DNA from 3 places in the Actinomadura sp. 3N407 genome. Region 3 is predicted to be linked to each of the others. Evidence: predicted binding sites of a transcription regulator. Region 3 holds the regulator's gene; each other region holds the start of a gene.
What was found. Region 3 encodes HrcA, which represses chaperone genes, less so after heat shock. Its sites were predicted from a motif close to TTGGCACTCTCNNNNNGAGAGTGCCAA; they were not measured.
Positions count from the first base shown of each region.

Region 1: the regulator HrcA is predicted to act here: its motif matches at 2,643-2,669, upstream of groL (chaperonin GroEL).
Region 2: the regulator HrcA is predicted to act here: its motif matches at 2,776-2,802, upstream of ACTWPP_RS01005 (FmdB family zinc ribbon protein).

Region 1 is NZ_JBQQBP010000034.1:1,821-6,098, forward strand. Features, by position in the region: gene ACTWPP_RS42510 (phospholipid scramblase-related protein) at 1-89, opposite strand, end outside; gene ACTWPP_RS42515 (phospholipid scramblase-related protein) at 164-760, opposite strand; gene groL (chaperonin GroEL) at 885-2,513, opposite strand; gene ACTWPP_RS42525 (VOC family protein) at 3,053-3,448, shown strand; gene ACTWPP_RS42530 (MoaD/ThiS family protein) at 3,502-3,780, opposite strand; gene thrC (threonine synthase) at 3,791-4,278, opposite strand, start outside.
Region 2 is NZ_JBQQBP010000001.1:232,191-236,468, forward strand. Features, by position in the region: gene ACTWPP_RS00995 (MMPL family transporter) at 1-1,755, opposite strand, end outside; gene ACTWPP_RS01000 (hypothetical protein) at 2,064-2,192, shown strand; gene ACTWPP_RS01005 (FmdB family zinc ribbon protein) at 2,348-2,728, opposite strand; gene ACTWPP_RS01010 (potassium/proton antiporter) at 2,898-4,278, opposite strand, start outside.
Region 3 is NZ_JBQQBP010000014.1:165,620-169,897, forward strand. Features, by position in the region: gene hemW (radical SAM family heme chaperone HemW) at 1-515, shown strand, start outside; gene ACTWPP_RS31085 (DUF3097 domain-containing protein) at 512-1,327, opposite strand; gene hrcA (heat-inducible transcriptional repressor HrcA) at 1,577-2,590, shown strand; gene dnaJ (molecular chaperone DnaJ) at 2,591-3,724, shown strand; gene ACTWPP_RS31100 (16S rRNA (uracil(1498)-N(3))-methyltransferase) at 3,825-4,278, shown strand, end outside.

The sequences.
Region 1 (4,278 bases), on a different contig from region 3:
CCGTCCATCACCTTGTAGCGCGACTTGGCGAACGGTCCCCGGCGAGGCTGCTCAATCCTGAGCATGGAGGAACTGAACGGGTCGCTCATGCATTTCTCCCGGCTTCGTCGTAGGGCACGTCCTGCCGCGCCCTACGGTACGGGAAATCCCCCGGGCGAATGAGCTACCCGATGGGCCAGTCCTTGCCCTCGTACAGCATCAGGTCGATCGCGATGGGGGTGGCGACCACGAGGACGCGGAGCGGGTCGTGGAGAGGCTGGAAGATCTCGACCGAGTATTTGTCGGCGGTGGTCAGCAGTTCGGTGGCGACGCCCTTGAGCTTCTTGTCGACCTGTGCGACATGGTTGCCGTAGCCGTCGATCACCGGGAACTTGTAGCCGTAGCGGCTGCCGTTCAGCCGGCCGACGGGGAGTGCCGCCGAGTCCAGAAGCGTGTACTGGTGCCCGGCCTTCTCACCGACCTTCCGCAGTGCGCCGATCAGAGCGCCGTCGGCGGTGTGCACATGGGCACCACTGGCCGAGACTCCCGCCGTCACGGAGATCAGCGGCACGCCCTGCGTGTTCTCGACATGGACGGTACGGCCGCCGCCACCGCTGCCGAAGGCGGTCCTGCCCGCCCGGCGGAGCCGGGAGACATCACGTTCCCCGGCGGTCGCGAGCAGCGTGCCGTGGCCGTCGAGAATCCGGTACCGGGATTGGGCGCCCGGGGCGCCGCGCGGCTGGTCGACATGCAGTACCGGGGAGCCGAAGAGATCACTCATGCGTCCGCATAATGCCAGTGCCTCCGCCAGCGGGAACATGCCGGAGCTCATTGTGGACGCCGGGCACACAAAAGGGACGGCCCAGGGGCCGCCCCTTTCATGTCGCGTCGTTACGCGTCGCCGATCAGAAGTCCATGCCGCCGGCGTCGGGCATGCCGCCCGCCGGGGCCGGGTTCTTCTCGGGCTTCTCGGCGATGACGGCCTCGGTGGTGAGGAACAGCGCGGCGATCGACGAGGCGTTCTGCAGCGCGGACCGGGTCACCTTGGCCGGGTCGAGAATCCCCGACTCGAACATGTTGACATATTCGCCGGTGGCGGCGTCGAGTCCCTCACCCGGGGTGAGGTTGCGGACCCGCTCCACCACGACGCCGCCCTCGAGGCCGGCGTTGACGGCGATCTGCTTGAGCGGCTCCTCCAGAGCGCGCTTGACGATGTTGGCCCCGGTGGCCTCGTCGCCGGCGAGCTCCAGCTTGTCGAACGCCTTGGTGCCGGCCTGCAGCAGCGCCACGCCACCGCCGGGGACGATGCCCTCCTCGACCGCGGCCTTGGCGTTGCGGACGGCGTCCTCGATGCGGTGCTTGCGCTCCTTGAGCTCCACCTCGGTCGCGGCGCCGGCCTTGATGACCGCCACACCGCCCGCGAGCTTGGCCAGGCGCTCCTGGAGCTTCTCACGGTCGTAGTCGGAGTCGGTGTTGTCGATCTCGGTGCGGATCTGGTTGACCCGGCCCGCGATCTCGTTGGCGTCACCGGCGCCGTCCACGATCGTGGTCTCGTCCTTGGTGATGACGACCTTGCGGGCGCGGCCCAGCATGTCGGTCGTGGTGTTCTCAAGCTTGAGACCCACGTCCTCGCTGATGACCTGGCCGCCGGTCAGCGTGGCGATGTCGCCCAGCATGGCCTTGCGGCGGTCGCCGAAGCCCGGCGCCTTCACGGCCACGGACTTGAAGATCCCGCGGATCTTGTTGACGACCAGGGTGGCCAGGGCCTCGCCCTCGACGTCCTCCGCGATGATGAGCAGCGGCTTGCCGGACTGCATGACGCCCTCGAGGACGGGCAGCAGGTCCTTGTTCGCCGACGCCTTGCCCTGAACGATCAGGATGTACGGGTCCTCGAGGACCGCCTCCATCCGCTCGGGGTCGGTCACGAAGTAGTGCGAGATGTAGCCCTTGTCGAAGCGCATCCCCTCGGTCAGCTCGAGCTCCAGACCGAAGGTCTGGCTCTCCTCGACCGTGATGACGCCTTCCTTGCCCACCTTGTCCATCGCCTCGGCGATCATCTCGCCGATCTGCGGGTCGCCGGCGGAAATGGAGGCGGTGGAGGCGATCTGCTCCTTGGTCTCCACGTCCTTGGCGAGCTTGGACAGCTCCTCGCTGACCCGCTCGACCGCGGACTCGATGCCCCGCTTCAGCGACATCGGGTTCGCGCCGGCCGCCACGTTCCGCAGGCCCTCGCGCACCAGCGCCTGGGCCAGCACGGTGGCGGTGGTGGTCCCGTCACCCGCGACGTCGTCGGTCTTCTTCGCTACTTCCTTGACGAGCTCCGCGCCGATCTTCTCCCACGCGTCCTCGAGCTCGATCTCTTTCGCGATCGACACACCGTCGTTGGTGATCGTGGGGGCGCCCCACTTCTTCTCCAGCACGACGTTGCGGCCCTTGGGACCAAGGGTCACCTTGACGGCGTCGGCGAGCTGGTTCATGCCGCGCTCGAGGCCGCGCCTGGCATCCTCGTCGAACGCGATCATCTTTGCAGCCATAGGCTCCAGTCCTCCCGGAACAAGGTGGCTTAGACGGATCGAGCCGACGCCCGCGACGGACGGCCCCCGCCGACGACTGCCATTCCGTCGCCGGACTGAGGCCTCATCGCCCCGACCCAAACTGTGAAGTTGTCACTCTCCACAGCAGAGTGCCAACCGTTTTTTAGCACTCTACCCTGTCGAGTGCAAGCGCCGCGCACCCTGACCGGGGGAAGGTTCATCTGCGGGACCCGACCCGTTCTCACCTGGGCCGGAGTCCGGTCCGGGAGCTTCCCGGGTGTGTCGCCGTGATCCACCGTGTGGTCGTCCGCCGGTGTTCACGGAACACTGGCCCGATGGTGAGGCACCGGAGGGGCGGTCTGTTCCGCGCCCGGCGGTTGGAGTCTCCCGCGCTGCACCAATGCGCCGGTTCACGTTCTCCGATGCAGTGAGCATACGTGCTCTGAAGCGTGCCCACCGAGTGCCCGGCGCGAGCCGCCGTTGAACAGGTCAGGAATCGAGAAGCGACTACGGCCGGCCCGTGGCTAGCGTCAGCGGGCATGGACATCAAGCTGCAAGTGAGCGCCATCATGCTCGGCGTGAAGGACGTCGCACGCGCCAAGAAGTTCTATGTCGAGGGACTGGGCTGCGAGGTCGTCCAGGACTACGGCGGTTTCGTCAAGTGCGGCCTGGGCGAAGGATCATCGTCGCTGGCACTCTACGAATGGGACGCGGCGGCACAGGACGCCGGCGTCTCCGCCGAGGGGTCCGGGTTCCGCGGCTCCTCGTTCCACTTCATCACCGACTCCAGAGACGCGGTGGACGAGGTCGTGCGCGCCGCGGTGGCCGCCGGCGGCACCGTGGTCAGGGAGGCGGCCGCCACCGAGTGGGGCGGGTACTTCGGCTACTTCAGCGACCTCGACGGCTACCTGTGGAAGGTCACCACCGCCACTTGAGGGCCCGCCGCGCGGTCCTGGCGCACGGTGGTGCGCCAGGACCGAGCCCGGGCTCAGCCGCCGGCGACGGCGGGGATGATCGAGATCTGGGCGCCTTCGGGCGTGGCGGTGTCGAGGCCGTCGGCGAAGCGGACGTCCTCGTCTCCCACATAGACGTTCACGAACCGGCGGATCTTGCCGTTGTCGTCCAGGATGCGGGCGGAGATGCCGGAGTGGCCGGCCTCCAGGTGGGCGATGACGGCGCGCAGGGTGGCGCCCTCGGCCTTCACCTCCGCCTCGCCGCCGGTGTAGGTCCGCAGGATGGTCGGGATACGGACGGACACGCTGCTCATGGTGCTCCTCTCAGGCCAGGCCCGCGGCGCGGAACGCCTCCAGGGACGGGGCGATGTTCGCGGACGGGGCGACGACGGGCGCGACGGCGTCCAGGGTCTTCAGGCCGTCCCCGGAGTTGATGATGACGGTCTCGGCGGACGGGTCGAGGGTGCCGGCCTCGACGAGCTTGCGGAGGGTCGCGACGGTGACGCCGCCCGCGGTCTCGCCGAAGATGCCCTCGGTGCGGGCGAGCAGCCGGATGCCCTCGACGACCTGCTCGTCGGTGACGTCCTCGACGGCGCCGTTGGTGCGACGGGCGACGTCCAGGACGTACGGGCCGTCGGCGGGGTTGCCGATGGCGAGGGACTTGGCGATCGTGTCGGGCTTCACCGGGCGGACGACGTCGTGGCCGGCCTTGAACGCGGCGGCGACCGGGTCGCAGCCGGCGGCCTGGGCGCCGAAGACGCGGTACGGCCTGTCGTCCACGAGGCCGAGCTTGATCAGTTCCTGGAACGCCT
Region 2 (4,278 bases), on a different contig from region 3:
CAGCGGGAAGCCGGCGTCGGTTCCCTCGAACCCGAACCCGTACTCGAAGATCACCGCGCAGGCGCCGAGCGAGGCGAGGAACGACAGCACCACGGTGCCCATCATCAGCAGCGGCGCGATGAGGGCGCGCAGCAGCGCGACGAGGATCAGGAACACCACGCCCAGCACGATCGGGATGATCACCTTGTTGTCGCGGGCGGAGGCCCGCTGGATGTCCAGGGACGTCGCGGTGGTGCCGCCGACCTTGGCGTTCGCGGACGGGACGTCGTGCACGGCGGCGCGCAGCCGGTCGATGGTCGCGCGGGCGGCCTCGCTGTCGGCCGGGTCCTTCAGCGTCGCCTCGTACTTGACCAGGCCGTTCGTTGTGGCCGGTGCGCCGACCTGGGCGACGCCGGGCGTGCCGCGGACGGTTTCGGCGATCTTGTCGGACGCCGTCGCGGAGCCGATGACGACGGCCGGGGAGCCGGAGCCGGCGGGGTAGTGCCGGGCGACGACCTCCGTGCCCTGGACGGAGTCGGGCCGTCCGGTGAACATCCCCGCGTCCGAGAGGCCGTCGGCCTTGAGCGTGCCCAGGCCGAGGCTGAGGACGATCAGGCCGAGCATGGTGGCGGCCCAGAGCGCGCGCGGGCGCTTGCTGATGAGATTGGCGACTCGGCTCCAGATGCCGTGTTCCGCCTCGTACGCCTCCGGCTTCAGGTACTTGACGTCGTAGCGGGGGATCAGCGGCCAGAACAGCCACCGTCCGCAGATGACGAGGAGCGCCGGCAGGAGTGTCGTCATCGCCGCGAGGGCGGTCAGGACGCCCGCGGCGGCCACGGGACCCATCCCGGCGGTGGAGTTCATCTCGGCGAGCAGCAGGCACAGCAGGCCGACCGCGACGGTGGCGGCGGAGGCGATGATGGCCGGTCCGGCACGGTGCAGCGCGTAGGCCATGGCCTCGTGCCGGTCCTCGTGCCGGTGCAGTTCCTCCCGATATCGGGCGACGAGCAGCAGTGCGTAGTCGGTGGCGACGCCGAAGACGAGGACGGTCAGGATTCCGGCGCTCTGGCCGTTGACGGTCAGGTCCCCGTATTTGGCCAGCAGGTACACCAATGACTGGGCCAGCCCGAGGGCGAAGAGGGCGCTCAGGACCGGGACGAACCAGAGCATCGGGCTGCGGTAGATGATGAGCAGCAGGACGATGACGACGGAGCCCGCGGCCATGAGCAGGAACCCGTCGATGGTCTCGAAGACCTCGAACTGGTCGGCGCCGCTTCCGGCGGGTCCGGTGACGTGCGCGGTCAGTCCGGGAGGTCCGCGCTTGGCGAGTTCGCGCGCCTCGTCGACGGCGGCGGTCACGTCCACATCTGTGAGGGGCACGAGGGTCTGTAGCGCTTTCCCGTCCTCGGACGGGATCGGCCCCTGTACCTTCTCTGCGCCGGGCAGGTTCTGCAACGCGGAGACGTCCGAGGTGGCCTTGGTGCGGTCCGCGGCGGTGATTCCCCCGGCGCGCTCGTAGACGACGACCGCGAGCATCGTCTCGTCCTTGCGGAACTGTTCTTCCAGTTCGACGACCTGGGTCGATTCCGCTCCGGCGGGCAGCCACGACGCCGCGTCGTTCTTCTCGACGTCGCCGAGCCTGCCGGCCAGTGGCCCGAGGGCGACGATCAAGATGACCCACAGGGCCAGGACCGCCCATTTGGTGCGCCTGCCGGCGATCAGTCCGGCCAGACGATGGGCCCACGTCCGGGGGGGAGCCGGGCTCTGTGTGCTCATGGTTCCTCTCCTGTGCATTCTGACAATCGAGATATGTCGCGTCTTAGGTGAATGTCTCGATTGCCGAGACGCATGTCAAGTACTATCGCGAGATTTCTGCTAGCTCTACGTCCGAGATTCTCGCGAACAGAGCTTCCCCGAGGCAGAGCCTTATGGCGACGGGAGAGCCGGCCTGCCGGTCACCTCTCATCCCCTCAATCGTCGCCGGGCGGCACCGCCGGCGCGTCCAGCGTGAGATGGGACTTGGGCTACTTCATCGGGGGCAGGTGCGGCCCCCGCCGCTACCCCTTGAGATGTAGGAGCCGCCCATGAGGGGAGGAGGCAAGCGGAGATGGCCTCCGTTCAGCTGCCTCGCGGCGATCGTCGGCGACGGCGGCATGGACGCCGAAGGCGGCGGGTTCTCCGGCGGTGATGTGCCCCAGCGGCCGGCGGCCTGATGGCGGCCCCTACTGGCGATCTGGGGGCCCTGGACAGCGGTCTGCGGCCGGCATGTGCGGGTGTTCGGGCACGACAAAGCCGGGAGATCCGTCTGCCCCGCGAGGGGACGGCGGATCCCCCGGTTCGCCCTGCGCGGGCCGGAGGTCGCAGAAGGTCAGGCGACCTTTTCAGAGGACGAAGAGGAAGACGACGACGAGCTGGAGGACGACGAGTCGCCGCCAGACGACGAGGAAGAGGAGGACGAGGACGAAGACGCATCCGACTTGTCCGACTTCGACGAGCCGGAGGAGTCGGACGACGAGTCGCCGTTCGATGAGGAGCCGTTGGCCGAGGCCCCCGCGGTGGACGTCTTGCCGGAGCCGCGGCTGTCGGTGCGGTAGAAGCCCGACCCCTTGAAGATGATCCCCGCCGCGGAGAAGACCTTGCGGAGCCTGCCCTCGCATGCCGGGCAGTCGGTCAGCGCGTCGTCGCTGAACTTCTGCACGACCTCCAGAGGCTCGCCGCACTCGGTGCAAACGTACTGATACGTCGGCACGGTTCCTCCTCGCTGACTCAGCCCGGCTCAGCCCGGCTCAACCCGGACTGGCACTCACTTTGAACGACTGCTAATGGTACCCGTGGCTGAAACGGGATTCGCCCCCGGCCTGTTCCCTGACCGGTCAGAGTCCGACAGGCAGGGAACAGCCTGGTAACGGGACAGAAGGTCAAGCGCCCTTCTCGCCGAACCAGCCGGCCAGCTTGCCCTTCCGGCTGACCGCGCGCAGACGGCGTTCCGTGGCCTCGCGCACGGCATCGGTGGTCACGACCAGGAGGGTGTCACTCGCCTGCAGAGGCGTGGTGGGTTCCGGGACGAAGCTGGACCCGTTCCGCACGATGAGCGTGATGGACGCGCCGGGCGGCAGCCGCAGCTCGAAGATCTCCACGCCGTTCAGCATGGAGTCGGCCGGGATCCGGATCTCCAGCAGGTCGGCGTGCAGTTGCTCCAGCGGCGCCGCCTCCACGTCCAGTTCCCGGGTCTGCTCGTCGCCCTCCAGCCGGCACCAGCGCGCCGCCAGGGGCAGGGTGGGGCCCTGGAGCAGCGTGAAGATCACGACGACGGTGAAGACGATCGAGAACATCCGGTCGGATCCCTCGACCCCCTGCGCCATCGGGATGGTGGCGAGGATGATCGGCACGGCGCCGCGCAGCCCGGCCCAGGACGCGAACATCTTCTCGCCCCACGACAGCTTGAACCCGACCATGGACAGCACGATCGACACGGGGCGCGCGATGAGCAGCAGCACGAACCCGATCAGGAGGGCGGGCACGATCTGGCCGGGCAGTTCGCTGGGGGACGCCAGCAGGCCCAGCATCACGAACACCCCGATCTGCGCCAGCCAGCCGATGCCCTCGGCGAAGCCGCGGGTGGCGGGCCGGTGCGGAAGCCGGGCGTTGCCGAGGACGAGGGCGCTGACGTACACGGCGAGGAACCCGCTGGCGTGAAGCAGCGACGCGGCGCCGTAGGACGCGACGGCCAGCGACAGCACCGCGATCGGGTACAGGCCGGAGGCGGGCAGCGCGAGGCGGCGCAGGCCCTGCGCGCCGAGCCAGCCGACGGCGACGCCTACGATGCCGCCCGCGACCAGCTCGTACACCATCAGGCCGAACAGGGCGGCGAGGTCGGGTGCGCCGGTGTGGGTGCTGAGCGTGATCACGATGATCACGACGGGCGCGTCGTTGAAGCCGGATTCGGCCTCCAGCAGGCCGGACAGCCGGGACGGCAGCGGCAGCCGCCGCAGCACCGAGAACACGGCGGCGGCGTCGGTCGGGGCGAGCACGGCGCCGAGCAGGAACGCCGGCTGCCAGGGCATGTCGATCAGCCACATGGCGGACAGCGCCACCACGACGATGCTGATCAGGGTGCCGATCGTGGAAAGGCTGATCGCGGCGGGCACCGAGGACCGCACATGCCGCCAGCTGGTGGTGATACCGCCCTCGGCGAGGATCAGGACGAGGGCGGCGAAGCCGAGCGTGTGGGCGAGCTCGACGTCGTCGAAGGTGATGTGGAGGGGGCCGGACTCGCCGATGAATAGGCCGAGGCCCATG
Region 3 (4,278 bases):
TGGCGGCGCAGGTGAGGCGGGGGGAGCTGACCGCACCCGACGACGACGCCATGGCCGACCGCTACCTGATCGCCGACGAGATGCTGAGCGGGCGCGGACTGCGCTGGTACGAGATCTCCAACTGGGCCGCCGATCCCGGTGCCGCTTGCCGGCACAACATGCTCTATTGGACGGGCGCCGACTGGTGGGGCGTCGGGCCCGGCGCGCACAGCCACGTCGGGGGGACCCGGTGGTGGAACGTCAAGCATCCCGCCGCGTACGCCGCACGCCTCGCGGAGGGCGCCACCCCGGCGCACGCCCGGGAGGTCCTGGCCGAGGAGGACCGGCGCATCGAGCGGATCATGCTCGAACTGCGGCTCGGGCAGGGCTGCCCGGCCGGGCTGGTGGACGGCGGCGCGGTCCGGCGGGCGATCGACGGCGGGCTGATCGAGGCCGCCCCGTACGAGGAGGGCCGCGTGGTGCTCACCTTGCGTGGACGCCTTCTGGCGGACGCCGTCGTCCGGGACCTGACCTAAACGGCCGTGACGAAGTCGATGAGTTCCTCCACGCGGCCCAGGAGGGCTGGCTCCAGGTCCGTGTAGGCGTTGACCGAGCCCAGGATTCGCTTCCAGGCCTCGCCCGTGTCGTCGCCCCAGCCGAGTTCGGCGACGACGCCGTCCTTCCAGGGGATGCCGCGAGGGACGCGCGGCCAGGCGCGGATGCCGACGGACGCCGGCTTGACGGCCTCCCAGATGTCGATGAACGGGTGCCCGGTGACCAGGACGTGCGGCGACGAGATCTGGGCGGCGATCCGGGACTCCTTGGAGCCCTCCACGAGATGGTCGACGAGGACCCCGAGGCGGCGCTCCTCGTCGGGGCCGAAGTCCTCGACGATGGCGGGCAGGTCGTCCACGCCTTCGAGGTACTCCACGACGACGCCCTCGACCCGCAGGTCGTGGCCCCAGATCTTCTCGACCAGCTCGGCGTCGTGGACGCCCTCCACGTAGATGCGGCTCTCCTTGGCCACCTGGGCCCGCACCCCCTGGACGGCGATGGAGCCGGACGCGGAACGGGCCGCCCCCCGGGGCCCGGCCTCCGGCCGGACGAGCGTCACCGGCTTCCCGTCGATGAGGAAGCCCGACTTCGTCAGGGGGAACACGCGCCGCTTGCCGAACCGGTCTTCAAGGGTGACGCCGAACTTGTCGCAGCCGACGACGGCGCCGCAGAAGCCGCTGCCGGGATCCTCGGCGACCAGGCCGGGCTCGGCCGGGACCTCGGGGATCCGGCCTTTACGGGGCCTGCGCCAGTCGCCGGCCAGCACGTCGTTTCCGTAGTCCTTACTCTGCACGGGTCCGCACATTAACCCGGCGGGACGCCCGCGCGCCGCAGCCCCCCGTCCCTCGGCGTGGCGGCGCCGTCCGATACGGGTAGTATCGCGCAGCCGTACGGGGGTGTGCGCGGGCACTCCAGAGTGCTCCCACGGGTCGTACACTTGGCACTCGGGAGTAATGAGTGCCAGCAGCGCGTGTGCGGACGGCCACGGGGCCGCCGGGCGGAGGATCGGGGGCCCATGGAAGGGGATGAAGGAGGTGACACGGTGCTGGACGACCGGAAACTCGCAGTCCTGCGCGCCATAGTCGAGGACTATGTCTCCACCAACGAGCCGGTCGGGTCCAAGGCGCTGGTGGACCGGCACAACCTCGGTGTGTCCTCGGCCACGATCCGCAACGACATGGCCGTGCTGGAAGAGCAGGGCTACATCGCCCAGCCGCACACCAGCGCCGGCCGCGTCCCCACCGACAAGGGCTACCGGCTGTTCGTCGACCGGCTGTCCACGATCAAGCCGCTGTCGGTCGCCGAACGCCGCGCGATCGAGACGTTCCTGTCCGGCGCCTACGACCTCGACGACGTCGTCGGGCGGACGGTGCGGCTCCTCGCGCAGCTCACCCGGCAGGTCGCCGTCGTGCAGTACCCGTCGCTGACCCGCTCGTCGGTGCGGCACGTCGAGCTGGTGCCGGTCGCCGAGGGCCGGCTGCTGCTCGTCCTGATCACCAACACGGGCAGGGTGGAGCAGCGGGTCATCGAGGCCGGCGGCAACGTCTCCGAGGAATCGATCGGGCACCTGCGGGCGTTGCTCAACACGTGCCTGGACGGGCTCGGTCTCGGTGACGTCCCCACGGCGGTGGCGGACCTGCCGGAGAAGGTGGGCCAGGCGGACCGGCCGCTCGCGGCGGCGGTGCTGTCGGTGCTGCTGGAGACGCTCGTCGAAAAGCACGAAGAGAAGATCGTCTTCGCCGGTGCGGCCAACCTCGCCGCGGTGGACTTCTCACAGAGCCTGAGGGAGGTTCTCGTGGCGCTCGAGGAGCAGGTCATCCTGATGCGGCTGCTCGGCGAGACCGGCGATTCCTCTACAGTTACGGTGCGGATCGGCACCGAGAACCCCGACCTGGGGCTCCGGTCGACTTCGGTCGTCGCCGCCGACTACGGCGTGGGCGACCTCACACTGGCCCGGCTGGGTGTGCTCGGGCCTACACGCATGGATTACCCCAGCACGATGGGAGCGGTACGGGCAGTGGCACGCTACGTGGGACAGATCCTGGCGGGGTCGTAAGTGGCCAACGACTACTACGCGACCCTCGGCGTCCGGCGGGACGCCAGCGCCGACGAGGTCAAGAAGGCCTATCGCCGGCTTGCGCGGGAGCTCCACCCGGACGTCAACCCGGATCCGGAGACCCAGGACAGGTTCAAGGAGATCACCCAGGCGTACGAGGTGCTCTCCGACCCGAAGAAGCGCGAGATGTACGACCTCGGCGCGGACCCGTTCGCGTCCGCGGCCGCGGGCGGCGCCGGCGGGTTCGGCGGCGCCGGGTTCCCGTTCAGCGACATCATGGACGCCTTCTTCGGCACGGCGGCGTCCCGGGGCCCGCGGTCGCGGGCGCGGCGCGGCCGCAACGCGACGCTGCGGGTGGAGCTCGACCTGAGCGAGACGGCGTTCGGCACGACACGCGAGCTGTCGATCGACACCGCGGTCGCCTGCGGCGCCTGCGAGGGTTCGGGCTGCGCGCCCGGCACCCACCCGGACACGTGTGAGACGTGCCACGGGCGCGGCGAGGTGCAGCAGGTGCAGCGCTCGTTCCTCGGCCAGGTCATGACGGCGCGGCCGTGCCCGGCATGCGGCGGGTTCGGCTCGGTGATCCGCAACCCGTGCACCGAGTGCTCCGGCGACGGCCGGGTCCGCACCCGGCGCACCGTCAAGGTCAAGATCCCGGCCGGGGTGGAGAACGGCATCCACATCCAGCTCGCCGGCGAGGGCGAGGTCGGTCCCGGCGGCGGCCCGCCCGGCGACCTGTTCCTGGAGATCGTGGAGAAGCCGCATCCGATCTTCGAGCGGGAGGGCGACGACCTGCACTGCACGGTCGAGATCCCGATGACGGCGGCGGCGCTCGGCACCAGCGTCACGATCGAGACCCTGGACGCCGCCGAGAGCGTCGACATCAAGCCGGGCACGCAGTCGGGGCAGGTCATCACGCTCTACAACCGGGGCGTGCGGCACCTCAACGAGAGCGGCCGCGGCGACCTGATGATCCACGTGAACGTGGAGACGCCGAACCGGCTCGACGAGGAGCAGGAGGAGCTGCTGCGGCAGCTGGCGGCGCTGCGCGGCGAGGAGCGTCCGCCCGGCAAGTTCGCCCCGGGCCAGCGCGGCATGTTCTCGCGGCTCAAGGACGTCTTCAACCAGCACTGAAGAGCAGTGGCGGCGGCCTACGACGAGGGCCGCCGCGGCGACTCGGACCATGGTGAGTCAGGGGACGGCACATGAGCGAAGCGCCCCGCCGGGTACGCGCGTGAGCCCGCCGGTCTTCCTTGCCGGGACGGACGCGCTGGAGCGCGGCAGCGTCATACTGGACGGCCCCGAGGGGCGGCACGCCGCGGCCGTGCGGCGGCTGCGGCCCGGTGAGCGCGTCGACCTGACCGACGGCGAGGGGCTGCTGGCCGAATGCGTCGTCACCGCGGCGGACCGCGCGTCCCTCACGCTGGACGTGCTGGCCCGGCACCGGCAGCCGCCGCCGTCGCCCCGCATCGTCGTCGTCCAGGCGCTCCCGAAGGGCGACCGGGGCGAGCTGGCGGTCGAGACGATGACCGAGGCGGGGGTGGACGAGATCGTCCCGTGGTCGGCGGCCCGCTGCGTCACGCAGTGGCGCGCCGAACGGCGGGACAAGGCCCTCGGACGCTGGCGCGGCACCGCCCGCGAGGCCGGCAAGCAGGCCAGGCGCAGCCGGCTGCCCGAGGTCGCCGGGC